Regions from separate parts of the Exiguobacterium sp. s101 genome, predicted to be linked through region 3. Evidence: predicted binding sites of a transcription regulator. Region 3 holds the regulator's gene; each other region holds the start of a gene.
What was found. The regulator Rex, encoded in region 3, represses fermentation and respiration genes when NADH is low (regulators of the CRP and FNR family bind a similar motif). The targets are predictions, from matches to a motif close to TTGTGAAATATTTCACAA.

Region 1: the regulator Rex is predicted to act here: its motif matches at 2,546-2,563, upstream of pflB (formate C-acetyltransferase).
Region 2: the regulator Rex is predicted to act here: its motif matches at 5,025-5,042, upstream of adhE (bifunctional acetaldehyde-CoA/alcohol dehydrogenase).

What each region holds. Positions count from the first base shown of each region.
Region 1 is NZ_JACSKX010000010.1:54,270-64,842, forward strand. It holds gene KNO76_RS09710 (hypothetical protein) at 6-650, opposite strand; gene KNO76_RS09715 (DEAD/DEAH box helicase) at 647-1,813, opposite strand; gene KNO76_RS09720 (hypothetical protein) at 1,867-2,289, opposite strand; gene pflB (formate C-acetyltransferase) at 2,663-4,897, shown strand; gene pflA (pyruvate formate-lyase-activating protein) at 4,955-5,671, shown strand; gene KNO76_RS09735 (Nramp family divalent metal transporter) at 5,720-6,997, opposite strand; gene rsgA (ribosome small subunit-dependent GTPase A) at 7,112-8,077, opposite strand; gene KNO76_RS09745 (lmo0954 family membrane protein) at 8,323-8,712, shown strand; gene KNO76_RS09750 (PspA/IM30 family protein) at 8,735-9,379, shown strand; gene liaF (cell wall-active antibiotics response protein LiaF) at 9,458-10,147, shown strand; gene KNO76_RS09760 (sensor histidine kinase) at 10,144-10,573, shown strand, end outside.
Region 2 is NZ_JACSKX010000001.1:5,169-15,741, reverse strand. It holds gene gltB (glutamate synthase large subunit) at 1-506, shown strand, start outside; gene KNO76_RS00070 (glutamate synthase subunit beta) at 503-1,954, shown strand; gene KNO76_RS00065 (Na+/H+ antiporter family protein) at 2,094-3,413, opposite strand; gene KNO76_RS00060 (YebC/PmpR family DNA-binding transcriptional regulator) at 3,556-4,269, opposite strand; gene KNO76_RS00055 (MarR family winged helix-turn-helix transcriptional regulator) at 4,350-4,796, opposite strand; gene adhE (bifunctional acetaldehyde-CoA/alcohol dehydrogenase) at 5,185-7,776, shown strand; gene KNO76_RS00045 (hypothetical protein) at 7,939-8,310, shown strand; gene KNO76_RS00040 (alpha/beta hydrolase) at 8,396-9,310, shown strand; gene KNO76_RS00035 (DeoR/GlpR family DNA-binding transcription regulator) at 9,446-10,189, shown strand; gene pfkB (1-phosphofructokinase) at 10,186-10,573, shown strand, end outside.
Region 3 is NZ_JACSKX010000012.1:86,530-97,102, forward strand. It holds gene KNO76_RS11065 (YdiK family protein) at 1-117, shown strand, start outside; gene KNO76_RS11070 (hypothetical protein) at 132-533, opposite strand; gene KNO76_RS11075 (hypothetical protein) at 725-1,123, opposite strand; gene KNO76_RS11080 (hypothetical protein) at 1,120-1,278, opposite strand; gene KNO76_RS11085 (NAD(P)-binding domain-containing protein) at 1,411-1,683, opposite strand; gene KNO76_RS11090 (hypothetical protein) at 1,676-1,825, opposite strand; gene KNO76_RS11095 (PspC domain-containing protein) at 1,960-2,142, shown strand; gene KNO76_RS11100 (FAD-dependent oxidoreductase) at 2,178-3,524, opposite strand; gene tatC (twin-arginine translocase subunit TatC) at 3,745-4,533, opposite strand; gene KNO76_RS11110 (twin-arginine translocase TatA/TatE family subunit) at 4,537-4,731, opposite strand; gene KNO76_RS11115 (redox-sensing transcriptional repressor Rex) at 4,764-5,420, opposite strand; gene KNO76_RS11120 (ABC-F family ATP-binding cassette domain-containing protein) at 5,571-7,472, shown strand; gene KNO76_RS11125 (hypothetical protein) at 7,469-7,876, shown strand; gene KNO76_RS11130 (hypothetical protein) at 7,925-8,491, opposite strand; gene tsaD (tRNA (adenosine(37)-N6)-threonylcarbamoyltransferase complex transferase subunit TsaD) at 8,506-9,528, opposite strand; gene rimI (ribosomal protein S18-alanine N-acetyltransferase) at 9,525-9,986, opposite strand; gene tsaB (tRNA (adenosine(37)-N6)-threonylcarbamoyltransferase complex dimerization subunit type 1 TsaB) at 9,979-10,573, opposite strand, start outside.

The DNA of each region.
Region 1 (10,573 bases), on a different contig from region 3:
CCCCTTTATTTAGTCGGTTTCGGGATGATGACGCCTTCTTCTAAATCAAGTAACAAGTCGATCAGTTCCGCACAGAACTCTGGGAACTGCTCCAAAAAGGCACCGGGACCGACTTCATCCGTAAAGTCGATATATAGATCGACAACATTACCAGACATTTTCGCGGGTAAGGCGAGGAACGCCGAACCGAAGCGCCAGCTGCCTCGGATATCGAGTAACTTCCCGAGGACGAGGTCGCCGGTCTCACGTTCTTCCGGTAACTGAACAGCATATGTCTCTTTTGACTCCCAGTCTTTTAACTGACCGTCTTCGGTCACTTCAAAAATGCTGCAACGCGGGACAGCAAGTCCACGGAGTGCGTGATAGAGGGCAGGTGACATGTCGCCCTTATGGTCAGTCAAATAGCGACCGTGGGGCGTCATACCGTCCTCGTCCGTCTCAAAGAAGACGGCCCAGTCGATGAAGAGGTCACGGAAGAGCTCAGCGTCTTTTAAATGCCAAGTCCCTTCCGACGCGATCTCTTGAATATAGTTCGTCCACTGTGTGCTTCGCGCAAGAGCCGCTTGCTCATATAACTTTTTCAGTTCGGCAAGCAATTCGGACTCTTCGACGAGCAAAGGGAAGGGAATTACTTTCCGGTCTTTTTTCATCGGCGCGGTCCTCGCTTGTTCTCAGGACGTTTGACGACAGGAGGCTTCTCCTCAATCCGTTTCTCAATCACGTCGCCACGATAAATCTCAAGTTCTTTTAACTCGACACCGAGCTGACGTGCGAATGATTTCAAGTGTGGGAGATCGTCTGTCGTCACAAGGGAAAGGACGGTTCCGGCTGCGCTACCGCGAGCGGTACGGCCTGAACGGTGAATGAAGTCGTCGATTGATTCCGGTAAGTCGAAATGGACGACATGTGTCACATCCTCAATATCGAGGCCGCGTGCCGCGAGGCCGGTCGTGATGAGGAGCGGGTATTCCCCTTTACGGAATTCACGGAGCGTCTCGACGCGTTCACGTTTTCCTTTCAAGCTGTCGAGCATCCGATAGTTCACTTTCAACTTCTCTAATTCTCCTCGAAGAGGTGGCAAGAACGAACGGTTGTTGATGAAGGCGAGTGCCTTCACGCCATCGACGTGTGAAAGACGACGAAGGAGTTCCGGTTTGTAGCGACGCGTCGTCAACAGATAGCCGTATGTCACTTGATCGCTGACAGCACGTTCGATTTTGATATGAGCCGGCTCGTTCATGAATGGTGATGACCACTCTTTGAGTGAATCGGTGAGTGTTGCCGAGACGAGTGCAAGCTGACGCTCATGCGCAGTATGCTTGATGATTCGTTCTGCGGCCTCTGTCAAACCGCTGTCGATGATTTGGTCGGCTTCATCTAAAATAACGGTATGTGTCTCGTGAAGCTTCAGTTTTTTCTTGTCAATCAACTCGACGAGACGACCCGGTGTCCCGACAATCAAATGCGGCTTTTTCTTGATCCGGTCGATTTGGCGTTTCAATTCGACACCGCCGATGAATGAACCGATGCGGACGTCGCCTTTTTCAGTGAAGCGCTGTGCGACTTGTTGAATCTGCATGACAAGTTCACGAGTCGGGGCGACGATGACGACTTGGATACGATCGTTCGACGGATCAATCTTTTCAATCGCGGGAAGTAAATAGGCGAGCGTCTTACCCGTTCCCGTCGGTGCTTCGATTGTCACGTCTTTTCCATCTAATAGTAGGGGAAACGCTTCTTTTTGGACCGGCATCGGCTCGTTAAAGCCCATCCGTTCCCACGTTTCGTTAATAAAAGGTTTTGTAAAATTCATAATCGGTCTCCTTATCTTTAGGCAAAAACAAAGGAAGCGAAAGCGCTCCCTCGTCAAATATAGCGAACATGCTCCTGATCATCTTCCATTGTAGAACGTAACGTCTGTGTAAACGTTTGACCGTCCTCAATGAGTTGGATGTGGGCATCCGCACCTTTTTCTGTCAATTTAACTTGTTCAATCGTGAATCCTTGATAGACACGATACTGTAACTCGGTCGTCATTTGCTCGAACGGCTTCAGTTCCGGGTGTGTCGTGATGACATTCATTGGACGCGACTCAAGTGCAGCGAGTAGTTGGTCGCGATAATCGATAAAATCTTCATTTTCGATGTCATCGTCAAAGCGAATCCAGAACCCTCCATCTTCAAATTCTGTGATAAATCCGTCACGCTTTTCACCTGCCTCGTCGACCTTCAATGAGATACGATCGCCGACTTGAAAGGTATTGTTTGTTGTTAATGGTTCGTACGTCATAAGTAGAACCCCTTCCTCTTATACAATGTTCTGCCTTCATTGTGTCTGATACGACACGAAAATTCAAGTTCTAACCGAGTGATGTGAGTTAAATCACTCTAAAAACTGTATAGTTAGTCACAGAACAATCAAAATAGTACAGATGAAATTGAAACCCTATCTAACAGGGATTCATCTGTTTCAAACTTTATGAAGTAAGGAATATAACAGTTTGTAAAACGCTTTCAAAAACGGCTGTTTTATCACGTTCATAAGATTGTTACAAGTTTCACAATAATGTAAAACATATTGTTCACGTTTTCACGTACACTTCAAGTATAGATAGCAGGCAGTTACTTTCGAGAATGAGGAGTGAATCAACATGGCAACCGAAATCAAATCCGCATGGTCAGGTTTTGTACCTGGTCAATGGACGAATGAAGTAAACGTCAGTGAGTTTATCCGTTTGAACCGTCATGAATACACAGGGAACGATACGTTCTTAGCAGGTCCGACAGAAGCGACGAACGTTCTGTGGAATCGTGTGATGGAACTTACAAAAGAAGAACGTGAACGTGGAGGCGTCTGGGACGTCGATCAACACACACCATCGACGATTGTGTCGCATGGACCAGGCTACTTAAACAAAGAGTTAGAAAAAGTTGTCGGCGTTCAAACGGATGAACCGTTCAAACGTTCGATTCACCCGAATGGCGGTATTCGTATGGTTGATGCCGCACTCGAATCATATGGTTTCGAACCAGATGAAGAAATCACAAAAATTTACTCAGAAATCCGTAAAACACATAACCAAGGTGTCTTCGATGCCTATACGCCTGAGATGCGGGCCGCTCGTAAGTCGGGAATCATCACAGGTCTTCCGGATGCTTACGGTCGTGGACGCATCATCGGGGACTATCGTCGCGTCGCTCTCTATGGGATTGACTTCTTGATGGCAGAACGTAAAAAAGATTTGGCAAAACGCGGCGGATTCTTATCTGAATCGGACATCCGCGAGCGGGAAGAGCTGAATGAACAACTTCGTGCCCTCCAAGAGCTCAAGCAACTCGGATCGGCTTATGGGTTTGACCTTGGTCGTCCTGCGGAAAACACGCAAGAAGCGTATCAATGGGTGTACTTGGCCTATCTCGCAGCCATCAAAGAACAAAATGGTGCGGCGATGTCACTCGGTCGCGTCTCCACGTTCCTTGATGTGTACGCAGAGCGTGATATCGAGTCTGGTCGTTTGACGGAATCAGATGTCCAAGAAATCGTCGACCACTTCATCATGAAGCTTCGGATCGTCAAATTCTTACGGACGCCGGACTATAACGAATTATTCTCAGGTGACCCAACATGGGTAACAGAATCAATCGGTGGGATGAGTGAAGATGGTCGCTCGAACGTCACGAAGAGCTCGTTCCGATTCTTGCATTCACTCACAAACCTTGGACCAGCTCCGGAACCGAACTTGACTGTCCTTTGGTCAACGAAACTTCCAGAAGGGTTTAAACAATACTGTGCGAAAATGTCGATTGAAACGTCGGCCATTCAATACGAAAACGATGATTTGATGATGCCACAATTCGGCGACGACTACGGCATCGCATGTTGTGTATCACCGATGAAGATCGGGAAACAAATGCAGTTCTTCGGTGCGCGTGCCAACATGGCAAAAGCCCTTCTTTATAGCATGAACGGCGGACGCGATGAGAAGAACGGCGCTCAAATTGCCCCGGTTTGGGAAATGAACACAGAAGATGTACTCACGTACGAAAAAGTATATGCCGATTTCGACCGTACACTCGACTGGTTGGCAGAACTATACGTCAACACACTCAACGTCATTCACTTCATGCATGACAAATATGCATATGAACGAATCGAAATGGCGCTTCACGATCCAGAAATCTTACGGACGATGGCTTGTGGAATCGCTGGTCTCTCGGTAACGGCCGACAGTCTCTCGGCAATCAAATACGCGAACGTTAAACCGGTCCGTAACGAAGAAGGAATCATCATCGACTTCGAAACAGAAGAAGACTTCCCGAAATTCGGAAACAATGATGACCGTGTCGATGCGATCGCTGTCGAACTCGTCGAGTCATTCATGGAAAAAGTACGGAAACATAAAACGTACCGTGACGCGCTTCACACACAATCGGTACTCACGATCACATCAAACGTCGTCTACGGTAAGAAAACTGGGAACACGCCAGACGGTCGTCGTGCTGGTGAACCGTTTGCTCCTGGAGCAAACCCAATGCATGGACGAGATACTAAAGGTGCGGCTGCATCACTTTCATCAGTCGCGAAACTTCCGTTTGAGCACGCACAGGATGGAATCTCGTACACGTTCTCAATCGTACCGAAAGCACTCGGAAAAGAAGAAATCGCACGTGAACTCAACTTGGCGGCACTTCTCGACGGTTATATGAGTGGAGAGCATAAGGGACATCATTTGAACGTCAACGTCTTCAACCGTGAAACACTCCTTGATGCGATGGAACATCCAGAAGAGTATCCACAGCTCACAATCCGCGTATCTGGATATGCAGTCAACTTCATCAAATTGACGCGTGAGCAACAGATTGATGTAATCAACCGTACGTTCCACGGTTCGTTGTAAATAAAGGCTTAGCGGCCTTCGTTAGGAAGGTCGCTCATTCGTTAGGAGGTCATTTCGATGACAATGGGATATGTACACTCGGTCGAATCATTCGGAACAGTTGACGGCCCTGGTATTCGCTTCATCGTCTTTTTACAAGGTTGTGCGTTACGTTGCCTGTATTGCCATAATGCGGACACGTGGGATTTCAAAAAGAATAATCACCGCTCGGCTGAAGACGTCATTCAAGAGGCGCTCAGCTACCGTCCGTTCATGGAAGCATCGAATGGTGGCATCACCATCTCTGGTGGCGATCCACTCGCGCAACCCGAATTTTTAGAGGCGCTACTACGTGAAGCGAAAAAGCACGGGCTCCATACGACGCTCGATACGTCCGGTGCGCTCCGTCCTCCTAATTTGGATGCGATTTTAGATCATACCGATCTTGTCTTGCTCGATATCAAGCATATCGATGACGATATGTGTAAAAAGCTAACGGGTCGTAGCAATGCCAACACGCTCGCGCTTGCCGAACATCTTTCCGAGCGCGGAACAAAAATGTGGATTCGCCACGTCCTCGTTCCTGGGTGGACGCTTGAAGAAGGTGCGCTTCGTCGCACCGCCGCGTTCATTCAGAAGCTAGACCATGTCGAGAAAGTCGAAATCTTGCCGTATCATGAAATGGGCGTCTACAAATGGGAGGCGCTTGGATTAGATTATCCGCTTAAAGGAACGAAACCTCCGACATCAGATGAAGTCGAGTGGGCGGAAGGGATTTTGCAGGGAACTGTATAAAATAAGCGCAGGCCACATCGGCCTGCGCTTGTTTTATTGATTTAGAGATTAGACAAAAGTTTGGAGAATCAAAAAGAGATTTAATGCGATGACAATCGCTGTAATTCCCCAACCGATCCATGTTGTGAAGCGGTGATTCACCAGTCCGCCCATCAATTGCTTGTTGCTCGTAAAGAGAAGTAAGGGGACGAGGGCAAACGCGATGCCGAACGAAAGAACGACTTGACTCCAAACGAGAGCGTTTGACAAATTGACGCCAGACAAAATGAGTAAGAGCGGTGGGGTCATCGTAATTAGACGACGCACGTAAATCGGGATATGCTTTTGAATATAACCTTGCATAACGACATCTCCAGCCAACGTACCGACAGATGCGCTTGATAGTCCAGCGACCATTAATCCAATCCCGAACAGCATAGCAATCGGTGAACCTAAAAAGGAATCGAACTGCTGGTGGGCAATCTCCAAGTCATTTACGATTATACCGTTCTTATAAAAGACAGCAGCAGCGATAATTAACATGCTCGCATTGATCGCACCAGCAAAAATCATTGCAATCATCACATCGATTCGTTCGAATTTCATAATTCGCTTTCGTGCCACCGTATCTTTTCCGATGATCCGTCGTTGCGTCAACGCAGAGTGTAAGTAAATGGCATGCGGCATCACGGTTGCACCTAATATTCCGGCAGCCAGTAAAATACTCTCAGTGCCATCGAAACGAGGAATTAAGAGACCGGATAAAAGAGGCTTCATTTCAGGTTGAGCACTGAACGTTTGAATGGCGAATGCAAGAGCGACAACGAGTAGCATACCTGTTATAACCGTTTCGAGAGGTCGGTAGCCACGTCGTTGCACTTCTAAAATCGCAAAGGAACCGACCGCTGCGAGGAGTGCGGCTTGAATCAGTGTTACGTCAAACACCAGGTAGATTCCGAGGGCGGCACCGACAAACTCGGCTAAATCAGTTGCCATAATCATCAACTCGGCTTGAATCCATAAAAAGATGGCAGTTTTCCGAGAGAAGCGATCTCGACAAATCTCAGGTAAATTTTTTCCGGTCGCGATTCCGATTTTGGCAGATAACGTTTGAATCAAACCGGCCATGATGTTTGCAATTAAAATCACCCATAGAAGCAAGTAACCAAACTGAGAACCTGCGGCAATATTGGTCGCATAGTTTCCGGGGTCAATATAAGCAATCGAAGCGACAAAAGCCGGACCTAGAAATGGGAGGAGTGTTTTCATTTTTTGAGATATCGAGTGATGTGTTCGAGGCGATTCGACTTCGTTCAACATGACATATCCTTCTTTCTTTTGCCTGATGGTTAATTTGTTTACCTAAGGAAACTTTTTAAGTACAAGGCAATTTTACGCCTGGTGAAATAGCTTGTCAAATCGTATAAAAAAGAACTATGAGAAGCTCACAGTTCTTAATCTTTATGACCGGTGCTTTTTCTTTTCTAACACTCGTGCATGTTCTGCCTGTTTCTTCTCCATATAGAGAAGTTCTCGTTCGAGTTTGAGGTAACTCGCGTAACGTTTCGCATCTACCGTACCGTTCGTAAGCGCCTCTTGGACGGCGCAGCCCGGTTCTTTCTGATGTGAACAGTCGCGGAAACGACACGTCTCGGCAAGCGCTTCGATATCACGGAACGTGTCCTCGAGATGCTCGCTTCCTTCCCATAGTCCGAATTCTCGCATCCCCGGTGTATCGATGACGTATAAATCATCGATTCGGAAGAGTTCGCGGTGTGTCGTCGTATGCTTCCCACGCTCGTCTTGTGCCCGAACGGTTTGTGTGACGGCGAGTGCCTCGTGGGCGAGGGCGTTCGTCAGTGTGGACTTTCCGACTCCGGACGAACCGACGAATGCAATCGTGCTCTCGCTCGGTAACGCGTGACGAAGTTCAGCCACACCTTCTCCCGTCACGGCACTGACGGGGAATACTTGAATCCCGGGTGCGCTCACTTGAATGTCTTCAAGCAATGTGTCGACGGAGTCGACTTGGTCGATCTTCGTCAGGACGATGATTGGAATGGCGCCTGTGTCCCAAGCGGCTAACGTATAGCGCTCTAGTCGGCGGATGTTGAAGTCGTGTCCACACGCCATCGTAATCAAGACGTAGTCGACGTTCGCGCAGATCAGTTGTTCACGTGTCTCGTTGCCGGCAGCCGCTCGTGATAGAACGGTCCGACGCTCAAGGAGATGGTGAATCGTACCTTGACCATGTTCGCGAACTTGAATCATGACATAATCGCCGATGACCGGGTAATCCCGTTCGCTCGTCGCTGCATGTCGAAATTTTCCGGAGACTCCGCACATATAACCTTTCTCTCCGATGGAAACCGTATAAAGATGTTGGAACTGTGCCGTGACACGTCCCGTTTCAGTTTGTTGAAACAAAATAGAATCCTCCTTTTAATGATGGAGGACGACAGCCCTCCGATTCGCTGACATTAGGTGGCGTGCATGCATCATGTTGCTCATAAAACATCATCCTTTCATTGTTCGATAGCATAAGTTTACCATAATATTTGAAAACGGTAACATCTCAGTCTAAAGACCGAGGCGAAACAAGCCTTCCGCTCGTCGACCTATACAAAATAACGTATTATGATAAGAGTGTACTTAATAAGGAGGGATGACAGATGAATCACCAAGTGAAGAAGGTGCTGTTCATCGTGGCCGGGATCGCTCTAGTGCTCGTGTTAATCGGTGCTTTACCGAATATGATTTTGTTCGGATTAGGAGCTCTCTTGACGCTTTGGGCTGGGGTCCGTTTTCAGGCTGTGACACACATCGGTGCTAAAGTTGGTTTCGGAATCCTTGCTGTCGTCGGGATTGGGACGATGCTCTCGAACATTTGGGCACTCGTCGGAGTGATTGTGGCATGGTTGTTATTTAAAGGGTATATGATGTATACGGGACAAAAACGAGATCCGGATGTCGAGATTTTAGATGCGGATGGAACTCGTGCTGGCCGTAGCAGCTTCCAACAGTTCGATCAAGTGTGGCAGAAATTTGTTAATCGTCGTTAAGATTTCATAAGGAGGATTCACCATGAAGACACCGTTTGATCAGTTTCGTGAATTAGCGAATGAGTTGACGAAAGAGATTTCAAAAGAAGTGAAGAAGTATCAAGATAAAGAGATGCCACGTTCAAGCGGAGAAGCGGAATTGAACCGTCATATCCGTGGAGCGGAGAAGGAAGCGTTGTCTGTTGAGCGACTTGTTGAACGTCAACGTACACTACTCTCAGAACTTGCTGAAAAACGTGACGATGCCAAGAAAATGGCGGATAAGCGATATGAACAGACAGAGCTGGCGAAACAAGCTAATGAAGAGAAGTTGGCAGAGCGTGCAGCGCTCGAGTCGAAACATTACGGAGAACAGTACCGTTATTTTGAAGGCTTGATTGATGAAGGAGAGCGTGAATTGGATGCACTTGAACGTCGTGCGCTCGAGATGAAACTCAAGCTCGATGAGATGCAGAACAAACGATATGAGTTCGCGATGCGTGAAAATCTAGATCTGTTAAAAGGGACACTCGACCAAATTTTTGGTCAGAACACGTCACAGTCTCATCCTTTCACTGAGGAAGAAAAGAAAGAAGAGCCTGCTGAAGAGAAACAAGACACGCAAGCAGACGAAGATGATTTTGAAGCAAAACTAAAAGAACTGGAGCGTCGCTTTAAACAGGAGTGAGGTGACGGTTCGGCGATGACCTAAATAAGGTCATCGCTTTCTTTGCTTCATACATATAAACAGAAAGGGGGAAGGGACATGGAGCGTTGGAACACACGTCAAATCATCGGATTCATGATTATTTTATTTTCAGTCGGACTGTTTATCGATATCGTGACGGGTGGGAATAGCGTCTTATTCAGCATGATTCTCCCGCTACTTCTCCTCTATATCGGACGACGGTTCAGTCGTCGGGGCAAGCAGTCAGCGAGCTATATCTTTTATGCGATTGGCGGCATCCTCTTGATCGGCTTGATTTTCTCATCTGCCGCATTCGGATTCGTGCTCTCGGGACTGTTATTGTTATTCGGGTATCGACTCTATAAAAATCGACCAGTCGAAGCGAAAATTCGGACACCCCTTCGCCAGGAGCAAGCTTTCTCGTTCGGTATGAAAGAATCAGGACACTATGTGTTACGTGATACGAACGAGTTCTTTTTACTACGGGATGTCGAGATGGACCTATCACAAGCCATTATTCCGGAAGGGGAGACATTCTTACTCCTGAATGGTCTTGCAGGAGACATCCGAATTCTCATTCCAGCGGGTTATGACTATTCGATTGATGCGTCGATCGGTTTCGGTAAAGTTCAGGTAGATGACTCGAACTATTCGCCAGTGTTCAATCGCCGCTTCTATACAGCGTCCGATGATTATGTTCAAGCCACACGGAAAGTTCGGATTCATATCGTGCTCATGAGCGGAAGTGTCGAGGTGATGACGGTATGAAAAAAGATTCTTATCCACGAACGGTCGTTTGGCATCAGTTATTTAGTAGTCTCTTGACGGCTTTCTTAATCACAGTAGCGTTTCTCATAGGTGACTCGACTTCACTGAGCGATTTATTTTCGCGGGAAGAAGGGTTGCCTTTCGGTGTGTCCATCCTTGTCATTGCCGTGTTGATCGGGAGTATTTTCGGCGTAGGCTCTTACTTTTATTTGCGTCGAGACTTTCGAGAAGTCGCCAATGCCTTGTGGAAACTGGAAAATCAAAAAGACATCACATTCCGTCCGATGTCTCCTTATCGGGATACACTCGAACGAATCGTCCGCGTGTCAAAACAGCGGCAAGAGATGATTGAGATGGCGAAGCGTGTCGGAGAGCGCCCAATCAGTGTAGAAGAGGCGCGAAGTGAGGCCGTCGTCGAAGAAAGAC
Region 2 (10,573 bases), on a different contig from region 3:
GAGCGACGAGCGGTCAAGCTTTCTTTAACGGGCACGTCGGCGAGCGTTTTGCCGTCCGTAACTCAGGTGCAGCGACAGTCGTCGAAGGAGTCGGAGATCATGGCTGCGAATATATGACGGGTGGTACTGTTCTCGTACTCGGGCAGATTGGGCGAAACTTTGCGGCCGGTATGTCTGGTGGAACAGCTTATATTTACGGAGCACAAGCGTATGAACAACTCGTCAATGAGGAACTCGTTTCCGTCGAACGAGAACTGGACGATGAGGACATGGAACAAATTTATACACTTCTTGAAGCGCATCAATTCCATACAGACAGCGTCAAAGCACGGATGATTTTAGAGTCATTTGAACAAGTGCGTTCACACTTTGTGAAAATCGTTCCGAGAGACTATGCGAACGTCTTAGACGTGATGCGTCAGATTGAGGCGAATCGTCCAGAATTGAGTGAGGCCGACCGAGCACTTGAATTGTTCCGCGTCGTGACTGAAGGAGGTATCGCATGAAACATAACTTTTTGAATATCGCGCGAACGACCTTACCAGAGCGTCAGGTTGATGAACGGGTGAGAGATTATGATGAATATGCGTCTCGTATGGATGACGAATCTGTCCAGCAACAAGCCGCACGTTGTATGAATTGCGGCACACCGTTCTGTCATGTCGGGGAGTTGATTGGTCAGGAGACGATTGGATGCCCGATTCACAACTATATTCCAGAATGGAACAAGCTTGTCACGAAAGCAGACTGGATGGGTGCGTATCATCGATTGATGGAGACGAACAACTTCCCGGAGTTCACGGGAAGGGTTTGTCCGGCGCCGTGTGAAGGGTCATGTACGCTCGCCATTAGTGAAGATCCTGTCGCCATCAAATCGATTGAACGGACAATCATCGACCGTGCCTTTGAAGAAGGATGGGTGAAACCGAGATCGATTCAGCATAGAACCGGGATGACGGTCGCGATTGTCGGAAGCGGTCCAGCCGGATTGGCTGCAGCCGATCAATTGAACCAGCTTGGACATTCGGTCACGATTATCGAAAAGGCGGACGAAGCGGGTGGGCTCCTCATGTACGGAATCCCGAACATGAAACTGGATAAAGGTGTCGTAAGACGTCGTGTTCGCCTGCTCGAGCAAGAGGGAATCGTCATCCGGACGAATGTAGAGGTCGGTACCAACGTGACGGTCGAATCGCTTCGTAACGAGTACGATGCTGTCATTTTGGCGACTGGCGCACAAAAACAGCGTACGCTTGGGATTGATGGAGATGATGCCATTGGCGTGGAAATGGCAATGGACTATTTGACAGCCTCGATGCATGAACGAAAAGGAGTGTATCTCGAATCGAAATTTGACGCCAAAGATAAAGATGTCATCGTCATCGGAGGTGGGGACACAGGCGCCGATTGCGTGGCGACTGCGATTCGTCAAGGCGCAAAATCAGTCGTTCAATTTGGTAAGCACCCATCAAAAGGGTTGCTTCGTGCACCTGAGAAACCTTGGCCGTTGCAGCCTGACACGCTAACGACAGATTATGCGTACGCTGAATCGCTCGAGGTGTATGAGAAAGACCCGAGAACGTATTTGATTCGTTCCAACCAAATCGTCACGAAAGAAGGACGTGTCACTGGGATTGAAACGGAACGGATGACGAAAGTTGTCAACCCGGATGGTCAGGCGACTTTCTTCGTGGAAGAAGATTCGATCGAGACGTATCCTGCGGATCTCGTCCTCGTTGCGATTGGGTTTGAGAGACCGGAGCATGAATTGCGGAAAATCGGCGTCGAAAAGACGAAGGATTTCCATACAGTAACGGATAATGTCTTTGTCGCCGGGGATGCGAAGCGAGGTCAAAGCTTAATCGTTTGGGCAATTCGAGAAGGGCGAGAAGTGGCAGAAGTGGTCGACTCCTATCTCGATACTTGCAAGTCTGTCTTAAAAACCTCATCATAAAAAAGGAGCGACAACCGTCGCTCCTTATCTTTAGTTTAGGAGGAGTTTTATGTTTACCGAAATCCTCATGTACACCGGAATCTGGTTTATCCTCATATTAATTTTACTAGGAACGATTTATTCACGACGGAAGAAATGATTAAAGGACCATTGCCGCAATCACCCCGAAGATGATGAGAGGGATGTTGTAGTGTAGGAACGTTGGCCAAACCGTCTCACGTAGGTGATCGTGTTGGCCGTCAGCGTTCAATCCACTCGTAGGTCCGAGCGTCGAGTCACTTGCAGGACTCCCCGCATCACCAAGAGCACCCGCAGTCCCGATGATGGCAATCGTCGCCTCCACAGAGAAACCGTACTGTACACAAAGAGGTACAAAGATGGCTGCGATGATTGGAATGGTCGAGAAACTTGACCCGATTCCGAGCGTGATCACTAGTCCGACGAGTAGCATAACGAGAGCGGCAATCATTTTCGAGTCACCCATCAGATTGCTCGCACCGTTGACGAGCGGATCAATCGCGCCTGTTTCACGAATGACGGCTGCGAATCCGCTTGCGGCAATCATGACGAAACCGATGAACGCCATCATGCGCATGCCGCTCGTGAAGATGTCATCTGCCTCCGACCAAGGGATGAGGCGGAAAATCGAGAGTAACATCAGTCCTGTCACTGCCGAGGCGATCATCGACTCGGTCTGTAATTGAACGATGAGAACGATGAGAACAACGACAAGCGTCATAATCATCTTGAAACCGCCCATTTGACGAACTTCATAGTCAGACGGTCCGAGCGCGATTGTTTCATATGTTCGCGGTTTCCGGTAATGGATGAACGCTGCGATCAATCCGACGACCATACCTAATGCCGGGATTCCCATGATTGAGATGATATTGACGTCGCCGACTGTCAAGCCGTTCGCTTCGACATTCGCAATGAGAATTTCATTCAAATAAATACCGCCAAATCCGACTGGTAACAACATGTATGGTGTCACAAGACCGAAAGTTAAGATTGTCGCTACGAGACGGCGATCTAGTTTCAATTCATTGAATAAGACGAGTAACGGTGGAATCACAATCGGGATAAAGGCGATGTGAATCGGGAGTACGTTCTGTGAGTTGATCGACAATAATAGGAGTAGCGCCAATAAGAACGCTTTGACATAACTCACGCGTTTACCCGACACGTCACGACCCGACATGGCAATCAGTTTTTCGGCCAAGACGTCTGGTAGACCCGTCTTCGACAACCCGACGGCGAATGCGCCGAGGAGTGCGTAACTGAGCGCGATGCTCGCTCCGCCCCCGAGGCCATTGCTAAAGGCGGTCAACGTATCGTTAAATCCAAGTCCTCCAACAAGCCCTCCGACTAGCGCCGCTAATATTAAGGATAATACAATGTGCACTCGATTGATGGCGAGCGCGAATAAGACGATGACTGCAAGTAACACTGCGTTCATATACATCCAACACCTTTCATGTTTCCTTTCTCTTGGTATCACTTTAATATGATAAAGACTTTTTGAAATTTAACATATGATGTGACCCTTGTCAAATCGCTCATGAAAAAAGCGATAACTCGTAAAAGTTATCGCTTGCGTGTTACATATCGACGTTGTGATACACTTGGCGCACATCTTCCAAGTCTTCGAGAACGTCAATTAATTTTTCGAATTGTTCTTTCGATGCGTCATCGAGCGACACTTCGTTCTGTGGAAGCATCGTCAACTCTGCGACGGCAAACTCCTCAACCCCGGCAGCCTTGAATGCGGTCTGAACGGCGTGGAACGCTTCAGGCTCGGCATAGACGATTACCGTCTCGTCTTCTTCGATGACATCACGAACGTCAAGGTCGTGTTCCATCATAAGTTCAAGAACATCATCTGCAGACATTTGGTTGACACCGATGACGGCTGTCGCATCGAACATATAAGCGACCGAACCACTGACGCCCATGTTGCCTCCGTTTTTACCGAAAGCAGCACGAACTTCTGATGCTGTACGGTTCACGTTGTTCGTCAGCGTGTCGACGATGACCATCGCACCATTCGGTCCGAATCCTTCATAACGAAGTTCGTCGAAGTTCTCTTCGTCGCCGCCTTTTGCTTTATCGATTGCACGATCGATGATTGCGCGAGGCACGTTATATGTTTTAGCGCGCTCCACCACAAATTTTAATGACTGGTTCAATTCAGGATCTGGTTCCCCTTGTCGGGCGACCACATAGATTTCGCGACCGAACTTCGCATAAACGCGACTCGTGTTGGCATCTTTAGACGCCTTCTTCTCTTTAATGTTGTTCCATTTACGACCCATTACATGTCATCTCTCTTTCCATTTGTACGTAGATTCATTACAGATTATATAAGAAGTTGGCTGAATTGACGAGTAAAGATTTACTCGTCGCCTTTGTCCATTTTCTCTACAATCTCAGTGAGGGTCTTCAAACTTTCAATCAGCCGGTCTGTCTCATCTTCATTTAAAAATGCGAGGCGCTCTTCGAATAGCGTTCGGAACGAGTCTCTTCGTTCAAGTAAGATTCGCGCACCTTTCTCCGTCAGCTGGTTCCATATCACTCGGCGATCCCGTTCATCGGGTACGCGGGTAATGTAGCCCTCGTTCAACAGTTTCGTGATGAGAGGGGTGACGTTCGGTGGTGCGATGGAGAGTGTCTCGCTAATTCGTCCATTCGTGACTGCCCCCTCGTCTTCAATCAACATTAATAGATGGAAATGAGAAAAGTTCAAGTTTGGAATTTGAGGAAAATCAGATCGACGTAGCAATTTACGACGAATTAAAGGGATTAGTTTGACAAACTGGTCCGCTGCATCTTGTTTCGGCATAATAGATTCACTTCCTAGTTAGGTTCTATGTTCATTATACACGAGTTAGGTGCAGTTGAACCTAAAAACGGGTTGATGTGATGTTTGATACATCTTATAAGAGATAGAACTGACACAATTAATGTAAGCGTTTACATGAATCACTACTCATGTTTTCATGAAAACGCATTCGATTTTACTGAGGGTGTATGTAAAAATCAAGAGCTATCAACAAATGATAAAAAAATATTGTGAAAGAGTTCACATTGTTGTCACCCACAAAACCGGAAAAACATTGTATTCTATGAATGTGAAGGAAAGCACAATCTCTTGAAAACAAGCACCTTATCGTGCTTCCATCAAGTCAATATGTTCATTAAAAGCTCTCACTTATGAGGAGGAACCTAACATGGCAGTTAAAGAAAAAGCAAAAGTGGAAACAACGGCAGAACAAATGGTGGATACGCTCGTAGCGGGCGCACACGCCGCACTCGATACGTTAATGACGTTCGACCAAGAGAAAATTGATCACATCGTACAAGCGATGGCGCTTGCAGGTCTAGAGAAGCACGTCGAACTTGCGAAACTAGCATATACAGAAACAGGTCGCGGTGTCTTTGAAGATAAGATGATCAAAAACATCTTTGCGACAGAATATATTTATAACTCACTTCGTGGAGAGAAAACGGTTGGCGTCCTTGAAGATGACGTTCAAAACGGAATCACATACATCGCAGAGCCGGTCGGCGTCGTTGCAGGTGTCACACCGGTCACGAACCCTACTTCTACTACGATGTTCAAAGCGATCATCGCCATTAAAACACGTAACCCGATTATCTTTGCCTTCCACCCGTCAGCTCAACAATGTTCAAGTGAAGCGGCACGAGTCCTACGTGACGCAGCGGTAGCCGCAGGTGCTCCTGAAAACTTGATTCAATGGGTAGAAGTCCCGTCACTTGATGCGACGAAAGCACTCATGAATCATCCTGGTGTCGCGATGGTCCTTGCTACTGGTGGAGCAGCGATGGTCAAGTCCGCCTACTCGACTGGTAAACCGGCTCTCGGTGTCGGACCTGGTAACGTACCAGCCTATATCGACAAAACAGCAAAAGTGAAACGTGCCATCTCAGACGTTATCCTTTCAAAAACGTTCGACAACGGAATGATCTGTGCGTCTGAACAAGCAATCATCGTCGACCAAGAAGTATACGAAGAAGTGAAAGCGGAAATGACAGCACTCGGTTGCTATTTCTGCTCACCTGAAGAAAAAGCGAAACTTGAAACCCTCGTCATCCGTACGGACACATGCGCAGTCAACCCAGAGATCGTCGGGAAGCCGGCAGCGTGGATTGCAGAAAAAGCAGGTCTCAAAGTCCCAGCTGACACAAAAATCTTGATTGCTGAACTTGAAACAGTTGGCGCGACAGAACTTCTCTCACATGAAAAATTGAGCCCGGTCCTCGGTGCTTATAAAGTTCAATCACGTGAAGAAGGATTTGCGGTTGCTGAAAAAATGCTTGAAATCGGTGGTCTCGGCCATACAGCGGTCATCCACTCAACGGACGACGATGCCATCCTTGATTTCGGTCTTCGTATGAAAGCTTGTCGCATCATCGTCAACTCACCTTCAGCACACGGTGGAATCGGTGACCTTTACAACGAAATGACACCATCCCTCACGCTCGGTTGTGGGTCTTACGGTAAAAACTCCGTCTCTGAAAACGTGACGGCGAAACATCTACTCAACGTGAAAAAGGTGGCGAGACGTCGCGTGAATATGCAATGGTTTAAAGTACCTGAAAAAATCTACTTTGAGAAAAACTCTGTCCAATACCTTCAATCACTCACAACGAAAAAGCGGGCGATGATTGTAACGGATGAAATGATGGTCAAACTCGGATTCGCTGATAAAGTCATCAAAAACTTACCAGCAGGTGTTGAGTACCGTATTTTCGACCAAGTCGAACCAGACCCATCTGTTGAGACGGTCATGAACGGTGCTGAAGCGATGCGTCACTTCCAGCCAGACATGATCATCGCACTCGGTGGTGGATCACCAATGGATGCTGCGAAAGGGATGTGGCTCTTCTATGAACGTCCAGAAGAAAAGTTCTCAAACCTTCGTCAGAAATTCATGGATATTCGCAAACGGACATACAAGTTCCCGACACTCGGTAACAAATCAATGTTCGTCGCTATCCCAACAACTTCTGGTACAGGTTCAGAAGTAACACCGTTTACCGTCATTACAGACAAAAAACGTAATGTGAAATATCCGATTGCTGACTACGCGATCACACCAGACGTCGCCATTGTCGACCCTGAGTTCGTCATGACCGTACCAGCATCAATCACGGCAGATACAGGAATGGACGTGTTGACACACGCCATCGAAGCTTACGTATCAGTCATGGCAAACGACTATACGGACGGACTTGCGCTCCGTTCGATGAAGATGATCTTCGACTACCTACCAAAAGCGTATGAAAACGGTAGCGACGCGGAAGCTCGTCAGAAAGTGCACAACGCGTCAACAATGGCAGGTATGGCGTTCGCGAACGCGTTCCTCGGCATCAACCACTCGATCGCTCACAAAATCGGTGGAGAGTTCCACGTACCGCACGGTCGCACAAACGCGATCCTCATGCCACACGTCATCCGTTACAATGCGACACGCCCATCAAAACTTGCGGCGTTCCCGAAATATGAGTCATTCATCGCTGACGAACGTTACGCAGAAATCGCACGTTACCTCGGTCTTCCGGCTAGCACGACAGCTGAAGGTGTCGAGTCACTCGTCCAAGCGATCATCGAGCTCGGTCAACGCTTGAACATCAAACTTTCGTTCAAGGCGCAAGGTATCAAGAAAGCAGAACTCGATGCGAAGATTGACAAAATGGCGGTCGACGCATTCGAAGACCAATGTACGACGGCGAACCCGAAAATGCCGCTCGTTGAAGAATTGAAAGAAATCATGTACGCAGCATACGAAGGCGTATAAGAATCAATAGTTACGCGTGAGCCCGTTCAACTCGAACGGGCTCTTTATGTGGTCTGAACAGGATATTCAGTTTCTAAAATTATATTTAAATAGATAAAATATTAAATAGTCAGACAATAAATAGCTGTATATAATAATTATTGGCATACTTAGCCAATATCATTGAATGGGAATGGGGACTCTAGAGAAGCGAGTGACGATTTCCTCGAACGATTAATGGTTCAAAGGGAGAAAGTCGATGCAGTCGTCATGCTCGATATTCTTGGGACCGGCGACGGCCCACTATACGTTCGGACGAAAGGGATGAAATCATATCGTATCCTTGAACAGACTCCGTTCGATCAATTAACAGTTCGTTCGATGGGGAGTTCTCCGGGTGATGCTTATGATGAAGAAGGATTACCTTATCTAATGTTGAGTGATTCATTAGAAGGAAGTTGGCAAGTGTTTACGGAGAAGGATACGTTCGAACGCCTGACGGAAGATGGGTTAGCTGATGCGGTCAATTGGTTGCACGTTTGGCTAACGGACTGACCGTATAGATGTCGCTGTCTCATTTGACGGCGACATGTTTTTTTTGGATGTCAGTTTCGGGTATGATAGTAATGGAGGCGATACGATGAAACAAGAGATGACGATTACGACAGCATATGGAACGATTGCAGGAACTTTTCTTTCGCATGAGGAGCCTCGGGCGACCATCGTCATGTTGAGCGGGAGTGGACCGAGTGACCGTGATGGTAACATGGGGGGTGTCGGTTTTAATACGTATGCCAAATTGGGAGAAGCATTGTACGACCACGGTTACAATGTGTTCCGATACGATAAACAAGGAATCGGGAAGTCCGATGGGGATTTTAATAAAGTCGGCTTACATGATTTGATTAACGATGCGATTCTTGTCGTGCGCACCATTCGACAACTAGCCGATGTGAATCGATTGTATCTACTCGGTCATAGTGAAGGGGCCGTTCTTGCTCCTGCCGTTCAGCTTGAGACGAAAGCCGATGGATTGATTTTACTGTCTGGGTTCCATGAATCGTCAAAGCAGATGTTTTTGTACCAAGCAGACGCGCTGGCTAAAGACATCGAGCGGATGAAGGGCATAAAAGGTCTCTTCTATCGGTTGACGGGCGTTGCCAAAAAAGTCAGACAGCGACAGGACGACTTGCTCGAGCGGTCTTTACGGACGAACGTCTCGTCTTTCAAATATCGTGGGCAAGTCGTTAATGCGAAATGGATTCGAGAACATGCATCTTATGACGTCCGTGAGCGGTTAGAGCATGTGACCGTCCCGGTGCTTGCGATTACAGGGGGACGTGATGTTCAAGTCCCACCAGAACACGTCCATATGATTCAAACGAAAGGGGAGGTCACCCCATCGATTATCGATGATATGAATCATCTCCTCGTGACACGTGAGTCACTCCATTCGCTTCTCACGCTGCATAAAGAATATCGAGAAGCAATCGATGCGCCGATTCATCCAAAACTTGTTCAAGAGTTGGATGAATGGTTAAAAAAACAGTCATGAACACAAAAAACGGTCATTTATTGACCGTTTTTTGTGTTATAATTGTGACAAGTTGAATGAATGTGGATGTTTTTGAATGATTTTAGTTGTTTTCATAATGGAAACGCTTTATATTAGACGTATGGAGGGAACAAGATGTTAACGAAACAACGACATCAGTTGATTTTGCAACGCTTATCTGAACAAAAGGTCGTCAAATTGAAAGAACTGGTTGATTTGACCGATTCGTCCGAGTCGACAATCCGTCGAGATTTGACGGACCTCGAAGAGGAAGGATATTTGGCAAGGGTTCACGGCGGAGCAACACTCATTGCGACTCCAGATGAAGAACCGACGTTTGAAGAGAAGCGAGATCGGTTCGTCGATGAAAAAGTTGCGATTGCACGGAAGGCCGCGACATTCATCGAAGACGGGATGTCGATCTATTTAGATGCCGGTACAACCACTCAGGCGATGGTTCCATTTTTAGAAGGGAAGAAAATCGTCGTCGTCACAAACAGTCTACCGATTGCGAATGAATTATTTGATCTTGATATTAAGACGTTTGTGATTGGCGGAGAATTAAAACGTTCCACCCAAGCGCTTGTCGGGTATAACGCACGCGAGAGCATGATGAATTATCGAGTCGACCTCGCCTTTCTCGGAATGAATGGGATCGACCTTGAGGCAGGTTACACGACCCCAGACCCAGAAGAAGCGCTTGTCAAAAAAACGGCAATCGAATTGGCACAAACGTCCTTCGTACTCGCTGACGCATCGAAAATCGGGAAACGGACGTTCAGCCGAGTTGCGACGTTAGATGCCGCACAATTGATCACATCAAGCGATGAGTCAATGAGTTCCATCCAAACAATCACAAAGGTGGTGAATGCGAAATGATTTATACGTTAACACTCAACCCTTCTATTGATTACTACGTAACATTACCTGAAGTACATCTAGGAGAAGTGAACCGAATCGAAGAGACGACAGAGCGAGCAGGCGGGAAAGGCATTAACGTCTCAATCGTTCTCCGGGAATATGCGCAAGAAACGAAGGCACTTGGTTTCATCGGGGGGACGACAGGTGACTTCATTAAAAAGTCACTCGTCGATCACGGTGTACACACCGATTTCGTAGAGGTGAATGGAAGCACCCGGATCAATGTCAAGATTCGGGCGAAAGAAGAAACGGAACTGAATGCGAGCGGACCGAACATCACAGAGCGCGAGCTCGAACTGTTGACGGAAAAGTTCGATCAAGTTCAAGAAGGCGATATCGTCG
Region 3 (10,573 bases):
TTCAGCTTCTGGACGTACTTCATCATCGCCGTCGCCGCTTACGACTTTTTCAAAGTGTATCAAATCTTGGCACTCGCTCGAAAAGTCAAAAAAGAAGGCACGGACAAATCCGCATAACGAAACCCCGAGTCTTACGAGCTCGGGGTTTTCTTTATATGGATGACGTTCGTCAAATCAATCTTTTCATGGAGTACTGCACTACGAATCAACAGACCACGACGCGTCATGATAACCCCAAACACGACGTACATCGTATCAAGCAACGGAACTGTCATCTCGTTAAAAAACCAGACGACGACAAAAAGGCTAAAAATTGAAAGAAAACCAATCGATGAGATGAGTTTCGAATCGATATTTTGCATCAATGACTTCACCTTCTCTTCGTCGAACTGTTCGAGTTGCTCCTGATAAAGTGCATGGAAGATAACACCGAATCCCGCCACTGTAATCATCACCCATTCCCCATTCCACCATCCAATCAAAAATACGATTGGATTGAATAAAAGAAATGCCAACAATAGTTTTTTCCTCATCATACCCCTCCTTACGACGGAATCCATAGTTTTGCAAAATCAAAATAGCCGAACAAGTCGACACAGACGTCCTTCAGCTCGACCGGGAACGGAATGGTCCGCTCCTCGTTATAGAGCGTAAAAGAAAAGCTCGTCCTACGACGAGCGGCGTCCTAAATCAAACCCATCCTTTCTCAGCGAAGGGATGGTTTTTAGTCGAGCTGTTGTTGGTGCATCGCATAGATCAAGGTCAACGCCCGAATGCAGAAGATTGTCGAGAAGCCATAAATGCTCAGTTCGAGCAACGAAACAGATGGATATCGTAGGCCAAGGGAGAGCACATAGCCTACCAAACAAAGAAAAACGACGAATGTGATCGTCCACTCATCCGACTTCCGCTTCATCTTCTCCGCTAATCCCTTTTCTTCTTTTTCTACACGTTCCCGCTGCCAAAAGTAAAAGAACAACGCATACATCACAAACGAGATTCTCGGAACGTCGCCTAAGAGTAAATCAAAGATGATGAGCCCTAAAAATAAGTATGTCCCTAATTGATAACCGCTCTTCATTTGAAGTCGCGAACGAAGTGATTCGCTCGACCCCCACTTCATAATCCAATCACCGCCACGGTCAACACACCGTAGACAAACCCGAGTACAATCGCCCCGATGGCCATACGCTTATATTGTGGATATTGATGAAGCGCGACCGCCCCACCGACGACATGAACAAATGCGACGATGAACGTCAAAATCGCTAATACCATCTAAATTCTCCTCTTTGTTATAAATATCTTTTAGTAATTCGTAGGAATCACTTTATTTATCACAATGAAACCTGCATTCATTATAACAATTTCAATTTAAGAAAGTAGGAAATCATGATGAGTTATTCCACTTCAAATCTGACAACAGAAGAGTTGCTGTATGTAAATAGCGAAGTCGATTTTGTTTGATAGCTCGACGACAAGCCGCACCGCTTCCTCATCTTCACCCGCGACGAACATGACGGACCCGTCCGGATTGCCTAAATTCTCGACCCCCGTCTGATTGAACGTCTTCACAACTTTCTTATCCGGAATGAGTCGTTGCAAATACTCCGCACCTGACACTCCGTCCGGCCGCTCCACTTCGAAAAACTCAATCGTAATCGGATTCGTCACATCAATCAATACTTTCCCCATCCAATCCAGCGAGTGTTGGTAACAGGTCGACCGCTTCCGCAAACGGTGTACATAGCAATAAAACATCACTCGTCGAGGCGACCTCCTGTAACGTCAACACCCCTTCCCGCTCTGTGTGTGCTCCATACACCACCTCATAACCGGTCTGTTCGAATCGCTCCCCGAGTAACTTGTAAATAATCTACATTAACAAATCAATCGACGAGGATGTTTTATGCACTTATTATGGTAAAATTTACATATCAACTCATAAGGAGTTTTGCTATGCAACGTACACTTCGTAAGTCGGCGACCGACCGCTCGATTGCCGGTGTATGCGGTGGGATCGCTGAATACGTGAACATCTCTTCACTCGGTATTCGGCTACTATTCGTTTTTTTGCCGGCTAACTTTCTCATCTACATCCTTCTTGCCAACTTGATGAAAGATGCGCCACGCTATCTATAAGAAAACGCGAAAGCTTTTAGCTTCCGCGTTTTTCGTTAGGCATTCACTTTGTCTTTCATCGCTTCAAGCGCTCCGCTGTTCAGGAAGTGCCATGGTTTGTTGTAGTGCGGTTGGAAGAAGAAGTCGACATAGGCGAGCTCTTCGATTGTCATCTCGTTTTGGATGGCTAGCGAGAGTGTGTTGACCGCTTGCGTCAAATCCGCTTTCGATAACACTTGTCCACCGACAATACGGTGTGTTCCTTTTTCATAGACGAGTTTGAATTCGACTTTCTCTGCGGTCGGCATAAACTCCGGACGATACGCGTCTTCGATGACGACACTTTCGACTTCGAGCCCAAAGAGTGCTGCCGCTTCTTCCGTTAATCCAGACGACGCGATATTCCAGTCATAGAGTCGAAGTCCTGACGTTCCTTGTGTTCCTTGGTAGCGGACTCGTGGTTGCATCAAGTTCTCCGCGACGAGTGTTCCCATGCGGACAGCGTTCGTCGCAAGTGGGATATAAGCGTGTGTGCGTGCCGGGTTGTAGTAGACGGCACAGCTGTCCCCCGCCGCAAAGATGTCCGGGTTGCTCGTGCGCATGTAGTCATCGACGATGATGGCGCCGTTCCCGAGCATGTCGACCTGTCCTTCTAGGAGTCCTGTATTCGGACGGAATCCGACGCACAAGATGACGAGATCCGCTTCGAATTCACCTTTGTCTGTCACGACATGTGTGACGTTCCCATCTGTTCCACGGAACGCATCGACCGTCTGGCCGAGTTCAAGATCGATTCCGCGATTTGTCATGTCCGCTTCTAATTGATCCGTGAACGACTTGTCGAGATATTTATTCAAGATGCGGTCGGCACTATCGATAAATGTGACATGTTTTCCGTATGCTTCGAACGCTTCGACGAGTTCGACTCCGATATAGCCCGCCCCGATGACGGCAATCTTCGTCGCATCTGTCGCGCGTTCGATGATGCGTTGGGCATGCGCGTAGTTTTTACAGAGCTCGATTCCGTTCATCTCGATCCCCGGAAGCGTTGGGACGATTGGCCATGAACCTGTCGTGACAATCAAGCGGTCATACGTGTCATGCACGTCTTCCCCGGTCTCAAGATTTTTGGCGTGGACCGTCTTCGCTTCGGAGTCGATCGACAAGACGTCATGTTTCATGCGCATCGTCGCACCGAGTTCTTTAAGTTCACGTGGAGAGGAGTAGAACAACTCTTCCGCACGTTGGACGACCCCACCGACGTGGAGCGCGATCCCACACGAAAGGAAGCTGACATTATCGTTCCGCTCGTAAACGGTGATGTCGAGATTGTCATGCTTGGCGAGTAATCCTTTGACAGCTGCTGTTCCTGCGTGTGTACATCCGATGACTGCGATTTTCATATGAGTCGTCTCTCCTTTTATGTTAGACAATACGTTTCGTTTTACATTGTGATAAACATCACACTTAATCCTTGATCTTAGTGTACTATTTCACAATATAAGGTTCAACGACTATGCTCACTATTTCACTTAAAAGTGTCTAAAGTTTGAACAGCATGAAAGTCCTGTTGAGCTAGAGTGTAATACACAAAAAAGCACCATCCCATTTACGGAACGATGCTCATTTCTCATTCATCTGTTTCATTAAATCCATCTGTTCTTGCACCATCGCTTCTTTCTCCCGGCGCAGCACCCCTTTATAGGTGATACGTGAAATCGATAAGCTGATCTCGTATAGGAAGAAGAGCGGTAGTGACACCATGAGGTGCGACGTCAAGTCCGGTGGTGTGATGAACGCCGCGACCACGAATAGCGCAAAGTACGCGTACTTTCGAATCTTCGATAAGAAGTACGGGGTCACGACACCGATCCGGGTGAGGAACATCGTCACGACCGGTAATTGGAATAATAGACCGAACGGAATTGTCAGCTGCAACAAGAACGTGAAGTAATTATTGGCCCCGATGAGTTGTTCGAGTCCGAGGTCTTGCCCGAGGTCCGTCGAGATATCGAGGACGAGCGGGAACAACCAATAGTAGGCGAACGCAAGACCAATCAAGAACAATCCGAAGATGATCGGGATATAGGCAAGCGTGCCTTTCCGCTCATTCGGATGCAGACCGGGTGCGACAAACGCCCACACTTGATACAGTAGGAATGGGCTCGCCGCAATCAGGCCGATGACGAGCGCCAAGTTCAAGTAAATCATGAGTGGGTCCGCGACCCCAAAGGCGTTCAGTTCGAGCCCACGTTCGATGAGATCTTCTTGCAAGTATGCGAGTACATATTTGACACTCGGCAAAGCCATCAAAAAGAAGGCAAAGACGACAAATGCAGATAGCATCAGTCGTCTCCGCAGCTCTGTCAAGTGATCGGTGAGTTCCCGCTCTTGATCAGGTTGATGATTCATGGCTTACTGCTCTTTCTTTTCGATAGCTTTCTTGTCGTTCTTGTCGTTCTCGTCGTGCTCGTTCATCATGCCGTTCGTTGCATTTTTGAACTCACGAAGCGTCTGCCCGGCCGCGCGACCAAACTCCGGTAATTTCTTCGGTCCGAAGAGAATGAGTGCGATGATGGCGATGACAAATAGACTCACCCCACCTGGCATCCCGACGACGAGTGATGATGCTAGTAATTCCATTATTGATGGACCCCCTCAGCGGTTGGATAGTGTTGCATAAAGTAAATGAGTGACTGCAGCTCAATCGACAAATCGATGTGATGGACGCGAACGGTGTCCGGTACAGTGAGTCGTGCCGGTGTGAAGTTCAAGATACCCTTGATGCCGAATCGCACCAAGTCGTCTGCGACGGGCTGCGCATAGGCAGAAGGTACCGTCAAAATGGCGACGTCGATCTTGTTTTGCTTCATAATCTGTTCCATCTCATCGACGTGATGAATTGGGACGCCTGACATCGTCGTGCCGACTTTTGTCTCGTCTGCGTCGAACCCGACGACGATATGTGTGTTATTGTTTTTAAGGAAGTTATAGTTGACGAATGCCGTCCCAAGGTGACCGACCCCGACCAAGGCGACATTCGTAATCTCGTCTTGATTCAGTGTCTTTCGGAAAAAGTCTAACAGATACTGCACGTTATAGCCATATCCCTTTTTACCGAGCGCACCGAAGTACGAGAAATCACGGCGAATCGTAGCCGAATCGACCTTGACCGCCTCACTCAGTTCTGCTGAAGAGACACGTTGTTTCCCTGACGCATGCAGGCTTTGAATAAATCGATAGTATAGTGGCAACCGTTTGGCTGTCGCTTGTGGAATCTTTGGTTCGTTTTGACTCAACGGAAAGAGCCTCCTTTTTACGACACGTTACAAACGAATCTGAATTTCATACACCTTGATTGTAAACGAATTCACATGACCACTCAACGAATATACCTAAAATCGCTGAAAAATACAGTATACTAAATAGAGAGAAAGGGGTTTTTTCACTTGATCCTACTGCAAGTCAACAACTTATCCAAATCCTTCGGCGTCGAGCCGATTTTAGAAAACGTAAAACTCGAAATCCAGGAAGGTGAACGTGTCGCCCTCGTCGGTCGGAACGGTGCCGGTAAGTCCACACTTTTGAAAGTCATCGCTGGTGAATACAACTATGATTCCGGGGACATCATGAAGCCAAAAGACGTCACCATCGGCTATCTCGCCCAAGACTCAGGGCTCGAATCCGACGAGACGATCTGGAACGAGATGCTCACCGTCTTCACGGACTTGATCGAGCAGGAGAAGACGCTCCGTCGCATGGAAGCCGACATGGGATCCGAACGAATCCTAAATGACGCCGCTGCGTACGAACGTCTCCTCTCTTCTTACGATGAAGAGCAGCATACGTTCAAAGAGCGTGGCGGTTACCAGTATGAAGCGACCATCCGCTCGGTCCTCCATGGGATGCGCTTCTATCCGGATGACTTCGAACGTCGCATCGACACGCTATCCGGGGGACAACGGACACGTCTCGCCTTGGCGAAGATGCTCCTTCAAAGTCCTGACCTGCTCATCTTGGATGAGCCGACGAACCATTTGGACATCGAGACGCTCGCCTGGCTCGAGAAGTACTTGGGCGGCTATAAAGGAGCTGTCCTCATCGTCTCCCACGACCGGTACTTCCTCGACCGTGTCGTTTCGGTCGTCTATGAGCTGTCACGTCATCGGAGCCGTCGCTTCGTCGGGAACTATACGAAGTATCTCGAGCAGAAGGCTGCCCTTTACGAACAAGAGAAGAAGCAGTTCGAGTCGCAGCAAGAAGAGATTGCCAAGATGCAGGACTTCATCCAGCGAAACATCGCCCGGGCGACGACGACGAAACGGGCGCAAAGCGTACGGAAGCGTCTCGAGAAAGTCGACCGTCTCGATGCTCCGGACGGTGACGAACGCAGTGCTGTCCTCTCGTTCTCTATCAAACGCCAGAGTGGGAACGATGTATTGAGCGCGAGTGACCTCGCCATCGGGTATGAGGAAGCAATCGCCAAAAATCTCCGCTTCCAGCTGCAGCGCGGTGAATCCGTCGCGCTCGTCGGTCCGAACGGGGTCGGGAAGTCGACATTACTCAAAGTGTTGACGAAACAACAAGCCGTCCTCACGGGTGAGATCCGTTACGGGACCGGCGTCGAGATCGGCTACTACGATCAGGAGCAACAAAACTTGTCTGACACAAACCGTGTCATCGATGAGATTTGGAACGACTGGCCGCTCATGCGTGAGCAAGAAGTGCGGAGTCTTCTCGGTCAGTTCCTCTTCAGCGGCGATGACGTCACGAAACGTGTCCTCGAACTATCGGGTGGTGAACGGGCACGTCTTACGTTGGCCAAGCTGAAGCTCGAGCAACCGAACCTCCTCATCTTAGACGAGCCGACGAACCACTTGGATCTCGACTCGAAGATGATTTTAGAGAATGCCCTCCTCGACTATCCGGGCACGATCCTTTTCGTCTCGCATGACCGCTACTTCATCGACCGTCTCGCGACACGTGTATTAGAGATCACGCCGAACGGCATCGATGAGTATCTCGGAGACTATTCGTACTACGTCGAGAAGAAAGAAGAGCTCGAAGAACTCGCACGACTCGCCCGTGAGGAGACGAAGCAGATCGTCGTGAAAAAACAACGCGCCGACAAGGAACAGCAACGGGAAGAGCGCCGGATCAAACAGCGCATCGAAGAGATCGAGCTGGCGATCGAGCAACATGAGAAGCGTCTCGACGAGATCGAACAGTTGCTGTGTGAGCCGGACGTCTTCAACGACTTCGCCCGTGCCCAAGAACTATCGACCGAATCGGACGCAGCGAAAGAATCGATCACCGCACTTTATGCGGAATGGGAGGAACTCCATACATGATGCGTACCCGTGCCATGCGAATCGAGTTCATTCAAGCGTTCCTCACGGGACTCGCCTACATCGTGCCGACCGGGACCGAGTTCGTATCTGAACTCATCCGCGGTGAGCCGACGATCGTCCCGTCTATTCTCTTTTACTTTTTGCCTGTCGTCATCGGCTTCATCATTCAGACGTGGCCAGGGATCTTGCTCAGTCTCTTCAGTGGATTGCTCATGAGCACGCTCTTCATTCGCATCGTCGTCTGGCCGGTCGACGTGACCGTTCATACGTTCTATGCGCCAGGCTCGGTATGGGCCCACTTCTACGAAGAGACACTCTTCATGTGGATTCTCGCCCTTCTCGTGTTCATCATGAGTCGTATCAACACATGGCATCGAGAGAATTATCGACAACCAAAAGCGTAAACAGTAAAAAGAGAGGTCAGCGTTGTCATACGCCGGCCTCTCTTTATATTAGAAATATCGTAACGGCTGGAATCCTACCGTATGGAAGTCGAGCTTCGTCCCGTCCTCAGCGATAAAGAAGACAGCCTCGTTCGTATCGACGTCACGTGTGAACACCTTATAGAACGTCATCAGCTTTTCGCCATTCGTCACATAGCGTGCCTCGTGTGTCGAGATGACTTGCGCGAACAGCTGCTGTTCGTCGAGCTCCTCGATCAAATCATCAAACTTCGCCGCTTCTTCTTCCGTTGCCTCGCGACCCCGCTCGATTTCATAATAAGCATCGCTCGCTTTTGGCTGTACCCCGAGATTGCGATCGACGACGATCACACGCTCTGGCTCTTGGTCGACGACACTTGTGTAGCCATATAGTGACTCGATGAGCGTATTCTCTCCGGTCACGCGACCGATGCCCTCCAATGTGTCTTCTCCAGTCAATGACTTCACTCGTGTCTCTTCTGGAACAATTTCTTCTTGATAGGCGATATTGTAAGCGCGGATGATCTCACGTACTTGTAAGAACGTCGCAACGACGAGTAGTACGATGAGTCCTCCGATGATGATGCGTTTCGTCATGTCTCTATTTCCCCCTAGACTGTCATGCTCTCTTCTAAGGATAACCCAGGAACCGCATTCATCGCTAGTGTATCGCGCTTACCGCGCACATACGCGTGATGTGCCGCAACCCCAATCATGCCGGCGTTGTCCCCACATAGGTCAAGTGGTGGAATGACGAGTTGAATCCCTTCGGCAGCAGTTGTGTCTTGAAGTGCTGCGCGGAGGCCACGGTTCGCCGCGACACCACCTGCGACGAGCAATTGCTTCGCCCCTTTTTCCTTCACGGCACGAATCGCTTTCTCGACGAGTACTTCGACGACACTCGCTTGGAAGCTCGCCGCCAAATTTTCTGGGATGACCGTCTCTCCACGTTGCTCCGCATTGTGTACGGCGTTGATGACCGATGACTTCAAGCCACTGAAACTGAAGTCAAAGCTACCTGGTTCGAGACGAACGCGTGGGAAGTTATACGTGTCTTCCCCGAGCGCAGCCAAGCGGTCAATCGCAGGTCCACCCGGATAGGGGAGACTGAGCGTGCGCGCGACCTTATCGTATGCCTCACCCGCCGCGTCATCACGTGTCTCACCGATGACTTCGAAGACACCATGTTCTGGCATATAGACGAGTTCCGTGTGGCCTCCTGAGACGACGAGACAGACGAGCGGGAATTGCATCTCTTCGACGAGTTCATTCGCGTAAATATGTCCCGCGATATGATGGACGCCGATGAGCGGTTTTTGATGGGCGAACGCCAATGCTTTGGCTGCACTGATGCCGACGAGAAGGGCACCGACGAGACCCGGTCCTTGTGTGACTGCGACCGCGTCCACATCTTCCATCTTCACGCCTGCTTCGCTTAACGCGTCGTCAATGACATACGTGATACGCTCGACATGATGACGGGACGCCACTTCAGGGACGACGCCACCAAATCGTTTATGACTCTCGATTTGAGAAGAGACGACGTTTGACAATAACGTCTTTCCGTCTTTGACGAGCGCAACGGACGTCTCGTCACAGCTCGACTCGATTGAGAGGATCAGTGATGTGTTCATTCTGATTCACTTCCTAACTTCGCCCAATAAATATAGGCGTCTTCATTATTATCCTGATAGTAGCGCCTTCTCCGTCCAGCTTGCATAAAACCGAACTGTTCATACAGTTTTTGCGCGCCGACGTTTGACACACGGACTTCTAACGTCAATCCGACAAGTCCTTTCGACTTGGCGAATGTGACGAGTTCCGCTAACAGTTGATTGCCAATCCCTTGCCCCCGAAATTCAGGTAAGACGGCAATGTTCGTGATATGTCCTTCATCGACGATTTGCCATACCCCGACAAAACCGACGACCCGTTTGTCATGGACCGCGACAAAATAAATCGCTTGTTCATTTCGGAGCATTTCATTCATGAACGCTTCTTTTGTCCATGGAATAGAGAACGACGCTTTCTCGACTTTTGTCACTTCTTCGACATCGAGCCACGTCATCCGACGAATTTTCACGTCAGCCATTGTTTTGACCCTCTAACCATTTCGCTTCTGCTTCGGCGAGACGCAAATACTCTGGTTCAAACGCATGGACGTCGCTCGTCTCATCGCTGAATACGACCAAATCACTCGCGCGCCCGTATCGATGGGCAGCCGGTGCTTCGATATAGTCGTATTCGCTTAACACGTCACGGAACGGCTCCACGTCTCCGACGATAAGGAAACGCCCTTGGCTATTCAATCGTAACCAGTCCGCGACCGAGGCGTGCTGATCGTCTGTCAGTGCCTTGTTGTGCTGATAGTATCCGATATACGCGTTGCCACGGCGTGCGTCAATCAACGAGACGACCGGCAAGTCCGTATTTGGGGCCGCTGCCATAAGCTTTAGGGCAGATACCCCGATGAGCGGAAGATTGAGCGTATAAGCGAGTGTTTTCGCCGTCGTCACTCCAATCCGAATTCCCGTGTACGACCCAGGTCCTGTCGTGACAACGATGCGCTCAAGCATGTTCGGTGTCCATTTGACTGCTGCCATAAGCTGTTCGATCATCGGCATGAGGGTGACCGCATGATTTTTTGAGACCATGACCGTCGCTTCGGCTTGAATCTCT